One region of the Mesorhizobium sp. ESP6-5 genome, then DNA from elsewhere that is predicted to be linked to it. Evidence: riboswitches for the same ligand, from Rfam matches in the RefSeq annotation. Region 1 holds a riboswitch; the other holds the start of a gene.
The links. Region 1 has a riboswitch for S-adenosylmethionine ahead of LB524_RS06770 (O-succinylhomoserine sulfhydrylase). Riboswitches for the same ligand answer to the same signal wherever they lie in the genome.
Positions count from the first base shown of each region.

Region 1 (4,744 bases):
GGAACCAGAGGTCGCCGGGATCTATGTCATCGGCGATGACGGGGCGCCATTCCGCGTCGGCTTCACCTTGTCGAACGAATTCTCGGACCATGTGACCGAGCGCGTCAACTATCTCTTCCTCGCCCATTCCAAGCTGCGCAATGCCTCCTTCGGCCCGGAGATCCTGATCGGAGACCTGCCTTCGGACATCCGCGGCACGTCGCGTATCCTGCGCGACGGCAAGGCATTGTGGGAAAAGCCCTTCCTGTCGGGTGAAACGAACATGTCCCACACCATCGCCAATCTCGAACACCACCACTTCAAATATTCGGCCTTCCGCCAGCCTGGCGACGTGCATGTGCATATGTTCGGCACCGCGACGCTATCCTTCGCCGACGGCATCAAGACGGAAGCCGGCGACGTGTTCGAGATCGAGGCCGGGGATTTCGGACTGCCGCTGCGCAACCCGCTCGAGATCGAGAAGCCGGTGAAGGTGTCGGTGAAGGCGCTTTGAAGCCATGAGCGCGTGATTCCCCTCTCGTGGGGAATGGCTGGCAAGCCAGAGCGGGGCACTGTCCCGCCGATCTAGCAATAGGTTTCAGTCACGTCCCTGCCGGGCATCTCTCCCACAAGAGCGAGGTCGGCAGCTTCGACCTTAGCGCACGGCGCGGAAATGCTTCGACAACTTCAGGCCCTGCGCCTGGTAGTTCGAGCCGAGATCGGTGCCGTAGAGCGCCTGCGGTCGCTTCAGCATATGCTCGTAGACCAGCCGGCCGACGATCTGGCCGTGGTCGAGGATGAACGGCACTTCGTGGCTGCGCACTTCGAGCACCGCCCGGCTGCCGGTGCCGCCGGCCGCCGAATGGCCGAAACCCGGATCGAAAAAGCCGGCATAGTGGACGCGAAACTCGCCGACCAGCGGATCGAACGGCGTCATCTCGGCGGCGTAGAGCGGCGGCACATGCACCGCCTCCTGGCTGACGAGGATGTAGAACTCGTCGGGATCGAGCACCAGTTCGCCGGCGCGGCTCTTGTGGATCGGCTCCCAGAAGTCGAGGACATCCTGCGCGGCGCGCTTGTCGACATCTACGAGGCCGGTGTGGTGCTTGCCGCGATAGCCGACCAACCCATCCTTGTCGCCATTGAGGTCGATCGACAGCGCGATGCCGCCGCCGGAAATGTTCGGCGGCTCCGTGGCGACCAGCATCTCGGCACGATGCAGCTCATGCAACTCGGCTTCCGAAAGCAGCGCGTTGCCGGTGCGAAAGCGGATTTGAGACAGGCGCGAACCCGTGCGCGCGATGATCGGAAAGGTGCGCGGGCTGACCTCGAGATAGAGCGGACCGTTGTAGCCGGCGGCGATCTTATCGAACTCATGGCCTCGATCGGTCATGACGCGGGTGAAGATGTCGAGCCGCCCGGTCGAGCTCTTCGGATTGGCCGAGGCCGAAATGTCAGCCGGCAGGGCCACACTTTCGAGCAGCGGCACAATATAGACGCAGCCGGTTTCGAGGACCGCGCCTTCGGTCAGACTGATCTCGTGCAGTTGCAGCCGATCGAGCTTTTCCGACACCTTGTGGTTGGGACCGGGCAGGAACGAGGCGCGAACCCGCCAGGCCTTTTCGCCCAATCTGAGATCAAGGCTCGCCGGCTGGATCTGGTCGGCATCAAGCGCGCGCGGCGACTTCAGCGCGCCGGACCGGAACAGCGCCGATATGTCCTGATCGGGAAGAATGCCTGTCTGCCGCAAAGTCTGGCTCCGCCCCAAGACTGGTCTCTTTCGTTTGCAGGTTCTTGTTTGTTGCAGGTTCTTGCCGCAAAACCGCGGGGCACTTCTGCGGAACCTGCCTTGGTACAAACGTCTTAATGAAGCCGGCAATTGACGCAAGCGTGGCGCGGGTCTAAAGGGTCGTTATCCCGTGGTGATTTGGCCGGTCGGCTTGCAGCCACGTTAAACAAGTCGCTAAAGGACCGTCGGGCCGCAAGGCCGTATGGACCGGTTGCGACTTTCGCGGCCGGTTTTTTTGTGTCTGGAACAAAGCGATGAGCACCAAGAAGCGCAACTGGAAACCTCAGACGGCACTCGTGCATGGCGGAACCCTGCGTTCCGGCTTCGGCGAAACCTCCGAGGCGATGTACCTGACCCAGGGCTATGTCTATCAGACGGCGCAGGCCGCCGAGGCCCGCTTCAAGGGCGAAGAGCCTGGTTTCATCTATTCGCGCTACGCCAACCCGACCGTCGACATGTTCGAAAAGCGCATGTGCGCGCTTGAAGGCGCCGAAGACGCGCGCGCCACGGCGTCGGGCATGGCGGCGGTGACGGCTGCCCTTCTGTGCAGCGTCAAGGCCGGCGACCACATCGTGGCCGCGCGCGCGCTGTTCGGCTCCTGCCGCTGGGTGGTCGAGACGCTGGCGCCGCGCTATGGCATCGAGGCGACCTTGGTCGACGGCACCGAGATCGCCAATTGGGAAAAGGCGGTCAGGCCGAACACCAAGCTGTTTTTCCTGGAAAGCCCGACCAACCCGACGCTCGAGGTCGTCGACATCGCCGCCGTCGCCTCGCTTGCCAATTCGATCGGCGCGCGGCTGGTCGTCGACAATGTCTTTGCCACGCCGCTGCAACAGAAGCCGTTGCAGCTTGGTGCGCACATCGTCGTCTACTCGGCCACGAAGCACATTGACGGCCAGGGCCGCTGCCTGGGCGGCGTCATCCTGTCGGACAAGAAGTGGATTGACGAGAACCTGCACGACTATTTCCGCCACACCGGTCCCAGCCTGTCGCCGTTCAACGCCTGGACGCTGCTGAAGGGCCTGGAAACCTTGCCGCTGCGCGTGCGCCAGCAGACCGAGAGCGCCGGCAGGATCGCCGACTTCCTGGCCGGGCAGCCGCAGATCGCCCGCGTCATCTATCCCGGCCGCGCCGACCACCCGCAGGCCGATATCGTCAAGAAGCAGATGTCGGGTGGCTCGACGCTGATCTGCCTCGACGTCAAGGGCGGCAAGCCGGCGGCCTTCGCCCTGCAGAACGCCCTCGACATCGTGCTGATCTCGAACAATCTGGGCGATGCCAAGAGCCTGATCACCCATCCGGCGACGACCACCCACAAGAACCTCAGCGACGAGGCCCGCGCCGAACTCGGCATCGGGCCCGGTACGCTCAGGCTGTCGGTCGGCCTGGAGGATACGGACGACCTGCTGGAAGATATCGCGCAAGCCTTGAAGGCCGCCAAATAGGTTTCGTCCAGGCAGCGTCGTCAGCAGCGATCAAGCGCTCGACGGCGTCTCCTCCAGTTCCGCCGTCTTGGTGCGGATGGTCATGGCGTTGCCGCGCCAGTCGACGGCGCCGCCGAGCCAGCCGCGCGCCCAGATGGCCGGGAGCATGACGTCCCGCGCGACCGTCGCCGCGATCATGCGCGTCGAGACGTGCCAACCCTTGGCCAGGGCCAGAGCGCATTCCGGAAGATAGAACGCCGCCAGCACGGCAATCGCGGTCGCCCAGAGACTAATGCCGGCGCTCGCCGCGGCAATCAGCGCAAGAACCAGCGGGACCGCCGCACCAGTCAGGATCTCGGGCGCGAAGAATAGCGGGAAAGTGACGCGGCGCAGGCGCGCCCAGCGGGCCTGGCGCGACCAGATCTCGCCAAACGTGCGCTGGCCGAGCGGCTGCTCGAAGGGGGCGGCAACGAGGTTGACACGCAGGCCGAGGCCGTTCACCAGCTTGGTTGCGGCGGCGTCCTCGGCGATCTCGGCGGCCAGCGCGCGTATGCCGCCATTGGCGTCCAGCATCGGCTTGTTCCACAGCATGCTCTTGCCCTGCGCGAAGCCGAGGCCGAGCGCCGCGCCGGCATACTGCCAGCGGGCCTGCAATGTGTTGAGGAAGGCGCATTCGACGTCGGCCCAGAAACCATCTGGCCTGGAGCCGATCGGCGTCGAGCAGATAAGGCCGGTACCGTGCTGCCACGCCGCCATCATGTGCTCGACATAGTCCCTCGGCATCAGAACGTTGGAATCGGCAAGAATGACCCAGTCGTGGCGCGCCGCTTCCCAGCCTTTGACGCAGTTGTTGAGCTTTGGATTGGCACTGACACGGTCGTCGCCGATCAACAGCCGGGCCGGCACCTGCGGAAACCGGGCAATCGCCCTGTTTATCAGTTTGACCACCGGGTCGTCGGCATGGGCGACGCAGAAGATCAGTTCGTAGCGTGGCCAGTCGAGCGCGAAGGCGCGTTCCAGCGTCTCATGTGTGAATGGCTCGACGCCGCGCGACGGGACGACAATCGACACCGCCGGCGATCTGCCCGCCGGCGGGGCAATCGTGGTGCGCCGTTTCAGCTGTGAAGCGGCAAGCAGGATGCTGGCAGCGTTCGAGAGGATGAGTGCGGCCGAAAGCGAGGCGGATATGAGAGTGAGTTCCATCGAGATCTGGTCACTCCGGAAGTCGGCCCGCGTCGCGGCCGTTTTCAACAGTTCGACAGAGGGCCGAGTCGCCCGGTTCGCGCACACCACCATTGTCGTGTGTCACTTAAATGACATTCTTTGCCGGCACCTGCGTTTCAATCCCAGGCGCGACAAGACGCGCACGTTGACCTGCTCACCGCGAGCGTCGAAAGTCGTCGGATTGTTTTGGAGCCGCTCATGTACCGCGCCGTGACGCGCAACATCGAAGTGCAGGTCAGGCCGTTCTATCTGGAGGATCGTTCAGATCCCCAGGAGAACCGCTACGTCTGGGGCTATCAGATAACGATCGACAACCAGTCTGACGAGT
Region 1 covers NZ_JAIUGR010000003.1:452,679-457,422, reverse strand. The annotation lists gene araD1 (AraD1 family protein) at 1-493, shown strand, start outside; gene LB524_RS06775 (2'-deoxycytidine 5'-triphosphate deaminase) at 635-1,729, opposite strand; SAM riboswitch at 1,889-1,966, shown strand; gene LB524_RS06770 (O-succinylhomoserine sulfhydrylase) at 2,023-3,213, shown strand; gene LB524_RS06765 (ceramide glucosyltransferase) at 3,244-4,395, opposite strand; gene apaG (Co2+/Mg2+ efflux protein ApaG) at 4,615-4,744, shown strand, end outside.

Region 2 (4,744 bases), on a different contig from region 1:
GGAATGTCGCTGTCATAGCCGCCGATGGCCAGCAAAGCCTCGCGCCTGGCTGTTATCGCCGATCCGGCTATGAAGGCCGTCTGCGCGACCACCGCCCGCTCCAGCATTGGCGGGTTCAGGAAAGCGCCGCGGTTGACGCAGGCGGTGCCGCGGCCACCCTTCACCGAGACATATGAGGAGAGCAGGACTTCGAGCGCTGGATTGTCGTCGAACCATGCCAGCGTCCGTTCGAGCCGGTGCGGCAGGAAGAGATCGTCCGAATCAAGAAAAGTCACCACGGGCGCCCGGGCTAGCTCGATGCCGGCATTCCTGGCGGCATTGGCGCCGCGCCACTTCGCGCCGACATAGATCAGCCGGGGGTCATGGATGCGGGCGAGCGCCGCCTCGGTCCCGTCCGTCGAACCATCGTCGACGACGATATGTTCAAATCGCGGCATGCTCTGGGAAAGCACGCTTTCGACGGCGCGGAGCACTGTTTCGCGCCGGTTGTGAGTGGGCGTGATCACCGTGACGAGGGGCGCCTGTTCGGTCTTCCCGATCATATCACGTCGGTCGCCTCCAGCGCGTAAACACCCTTCGCGCCAGGTCCTTTGATCATCGGGATGGCTAAATGGATCGGACTTCCCCCTGGATGGGCCTCATCGGATTCGGTGCGACGCTACAAAAAACAACCTGCCATGTCACCCCGTCGTGCCGTCGTTCGACCGACCAGGCATGATGAATTCCAGCTCATGGCGCTTCAACTGCAACACTTTCGCACCCGCTGAAAGACGCGCGGCCACCCTCAAGGATTGGCAGTTGCGCCTGCGGGCGGCGCCCATTTCATTATCGCTTCAGCAGGAACACTGCTTGTTGGCCAAAGAAATTCCAGAACCACCATGGCATCGACAGGCCGATCTTCTGGCCGTTGGCGTCGAGCGCGGTCGCCTTCTCCACTGTCGCGCCAAGCTCTTCGCACAAATTGACGAAGTCTCGGATCGTGCAGAAGTGGATGTTGGGCGTGTCGTACCAGGAATAGGGCAGGTCGCTGGTCACAGGCATGCGGCCCTTGACGAACAGCGACAGGCGCACCCGCCAGTGACCGAAATTGGGGAAAGACACGATCGCCCGGTTGCCGATCCTGAGCAGCTCGTCGAGCACCAGCTTCGGGTTGCGGGTGGCCTGCAGGGTCTGCGACAGGACAACGAAGTCAAAGCCCTTGTCGGGATAGAATTCGAGATCGGTGTCGGCGTCGCCCTGGATGACACTGAGACCGCGCGCCACGCATTCGTTGACGCCACGCTGCGACAGCTCGAGTCCGCGACCGTCGACCTGCTTGGTGTCCTGCAGCAATTCGAGCAATGAGCCGTCGCCCGAGCCGACGTCGAGCACACGCGATTGCGGCGGGATGAGGTTGGCGACGACCTCGAGGTCGACGCGTTGGCTGCCGTTGACGCTCATGGCTTCGCCTCGTGGACGGCGCATGGCCTTGGTCCGAAACGTCTGCAACTTTTCGGGGTCATGCGCTGAGCCCCCTGGCGCGCGCGGCCGAGCCGATGAAGCCGTTGATGGCGGCAAACAGTTCCGGCTCGTCGAGCAGGAAGGCGTCGTGGCCGCGATCGGTCTCGATTTCGACGAAGGATACCGAGGCGCCGGCGGCGTTGAGTGCGTGGACGATGGAGCGGCTCTCTTCGGTCGGGAACAGCCAGTCCGATGTGAAGGACACCAGGCAAAAGCGGGTTTTCGTGCCGGCGAAGGCGTCGGCCAGCCGGCCGCCATGGTCGGCGGCGAGGTCGAAATAATCCATCGACCGCGTCATGTAGAGATAGGAGTTGGCATCGAAGCGGTCGACGAAGGTCATGCCCTGGTGGCGCAGATAGCTCTCGATCTGGAAGTCGGCATCGAAGCCGAAGGTCAGCGCTTCGCGGTCCTGCAAATTGCGGCCGAATTTGCGGTGCAGGGCGGCTTCCGACAGATAGGTGATGTGGGCGGCCATGCGCGCCACCGCCAGCCCTTTCTCCGGGCGCTTGCCGTGTTCGAAATATTTGCCGCCATGCCAGTCCGGATCGGCCATCACAGCCTGCCGCCCGACTTCGTGGAAGGCGATGTTCTGTGACGAATGGCGCGCCCCGGTGGCGATCGGCAGCGCCGAGAACACGCGCTCGGGATAGCTCGACGCCCATTCCAGAACCTGCATGCCGCCCATCGAGCCGCCGAGCACGCAGAACAGTTTCTCGATGCCGAAATGGTCGATTAGCATCTGCTGCGCGCGCACCATGTCGCGGATGGTGATGACCGGCAGGTCGAGGCCATAGGGTTTACCCGTGGCCGGGTTGGTAGAGGCCGGACCGGTGGAACCCAAGCAGCCGCCGATGACATTGGAGCAGATGACGAAGAAACGGCTGGTATCGATGATCCTGCCCGGTCCGATCAGCACTTCCCACCAACCGGGCTTGCCGGTTACCGGATTGGTGCTGGCGACATGCTGGTCGCCGGTCAGCGCGTGGCAGACGAGGATGGCATTGGAGCGGGCATCGTTCAGCGTGCCATAGGTCTGGTAGGCGATCTGGAACGGCGACAGCAGCGTGCCGGCGTCGAGCTTGAGCGGCTTGTCGGGTCCGAAACGCAACACCGGGCTCGACGGTTGGTCGGCCTCGTTGTTGGTCTTTCCTGCACGCAGAGCGGCCATCACGTCTCTCTTGCTGCACCGTGCGCTCGTGGAAATCGTTGCCGATCTCCGCCGCCGATGCGTGCGTCCGGCCGGTCGCGGACAACAAAAAACCGGCATTGCCTTCGCAAAGCCGGTTACGTCACGCAAACGGCCCTTTAGCGAATTGTTTAACGTGGCTGCAAGCCGACCGGCCAAATCACCACGGAACTGTCATCGTCTTTCTAGAACCCGCCTGCCTCGCCGTCAATGGCGGCGGCTGGCACCACTGCCACCTCTCGACATTGCGTGCCATGGCTTGTATTTCCGCAGCGGCCTCCGGATGGAGGCGTTTTCGACGGATTTTGCAAGATATGAACCAGACACCGGATCAGGCACGTCCAACTCCGCGCGCGGGCATCATGGACATAGAGGCCTATGTGCCCGGCAAAAGCTCGGCGGCCGCCGGTGTGGCCAAGGTCTACAAGCTGTCGTCGAACGAGAATCCGCTTGGGCCTTCGCCGAAGGCGATCGAGGCCGCGCGCGAGGTCGCCGGCAAACTCGACATCTATCCCGACGGCAGCGCCAAGCGGTTGCGCGAGGCTATCGCCGAGGTGCATGGCCTCAACGCGCAAAACATCATCTGCTCCAACGGGTCGGACGAGATCCTCGGCCTGTTGGCGCAGACCTATCTCGCGCCCGGCGACGAGGCTATGTTCACCGAACACGCCTTCATGGTCTACAAGATCTACATCCAGTCGGCAGGTGCCACCCCGGTCGTGGTCAAGGAGACCGACGAGCGCGCCGACATCGACGCGATGCTGGCGGCCGTCACGCCGCGCACGAAAATCGTGTTCCTGGCCAATCCCAACAACCCGACCGGCACCTATGTGCCGTTCCAGGAGGTGCGCCGCCTTCATGCCGGACTGCCGGGAAACGTGCTCCTGGTGCTCGACGCGGCCTACGCCGAATATGTCCGCCGCAACGACTACGAAGCCGGCATCGAGCTGGCCGGCAGCGCCGAGAACGTGGTGATGACCCGCACCTTCTCCAAGATCGGGCTCGGCGGCGCGCGCATCGGCTGGATGTATGGTCCCCTGCATATCGTCGACGCCATCAATCGTGTACGCGGCCCCTTCAACGTCAATGCGACTGCGATCGAGGCTGGCATCGCCGCGATCCGCGACCGTGCCCATGTCGAGCGCAGCGTGGCGCATAACGAGACCTGGCTCACCTGGCTGAGCGGCGAAATGACCGGGCTCGGGCTGCGCGTGACGCCGAGCGTCGGCAATTTCCTGCTCATTCATTTTCCCGACGATCAGAAGCATTCCGCGGCGGCGGCTGACGATTATCTGAGCGCGCGCGGCTATATTCTGCGGCGCGTTTCAGGTTACGGCTTTCCCAACGCGCTTCGCATGACCGTCGGCACTGAAGAGGCCAATCGCGGCGTTGTCGCCGCGCTCACGACATTCCTGAAAAGCTAGAACGTCTAAAGAGCTGGAACACCATGGCATCACCGATGTTCGAAAAGATCGCGCTGGTCGGTATCGGCCTGATCGGCTCGTCTCTGGCCCGCGTCATCCGACGCGAGGGCTTGGCTCGCCATGTCGCCATCTCGACGCGCAGTGCGGCAACGCTCAAGCGAGCCGAGGAACTGGGCCTTGGCGATTCCTACACCATCGATGCCGGGGACGCGGTGCGTGATGCCGATCTGGTCGTTGTCTCGGTGCCGGTCGGCTCATCCGGCGCTGTAGCGGAGGAAATCGCGCCGGCGCTGAAAAAGGGGGCGATCCTCACCGATGTCGGCTCGACCAAGGCCTCGGTCATCGCGCAGATGCAGCCGCATGTGCCTGAAGGCGTCCATTTCATTCCTGGCCATCCGCTGGCGGGCACCGAAAAATCCGGCCCGGATGCCGGGTTTGCCGACCTGTTCGACAACCGCTGGTGCATCTTCACGCCGGTGCCGGGCACCGATCCGGAAGCGCTGGAACGGCTGTCGGAATTCTGGCGCCGCTGCGGCGCCAACATCGACACGATGGACCCGCAGCATCACGACATGACGCTGGCCATCGTCTCGCATCTGCCGCACATCATCGCCTACAACATCGTCGGCACCGC
Region 2 covers NZ_JAIUGR010000006.1:95,882-100,625, reverse strand. The annotation lists gene LB524_RS11550 (glycosyltransferase family 2 protein) at 1-542, opposite strand, end outside; gene metW (methionine biosynthesis protein MetW) at 826-1,440, opposite strand; gene metX (homoserine O-acetyltransferase MetX) at 1,499-2,668, opposite strand; SAM riboswitch at 2,786-2,863, opposite strand; gene hisC (histidinol-phosphate transaminase) at 3,001-4,110, shown strand; gene LB524_RS11530 (prephenate/arogenate dehydrogenase family protein) at 4,134-4,744, shown strand, end outside.
Region 2: it holds a riboswitch for S-adenosylmethionine, as region 1 does, so the genes downstream of both, metX (homoserine O-acetyltransferase MetX) here and LB524_RS06770 (O-succinylhomoserine sulfhydrylase) in region 1, are expected to answer to the same signal.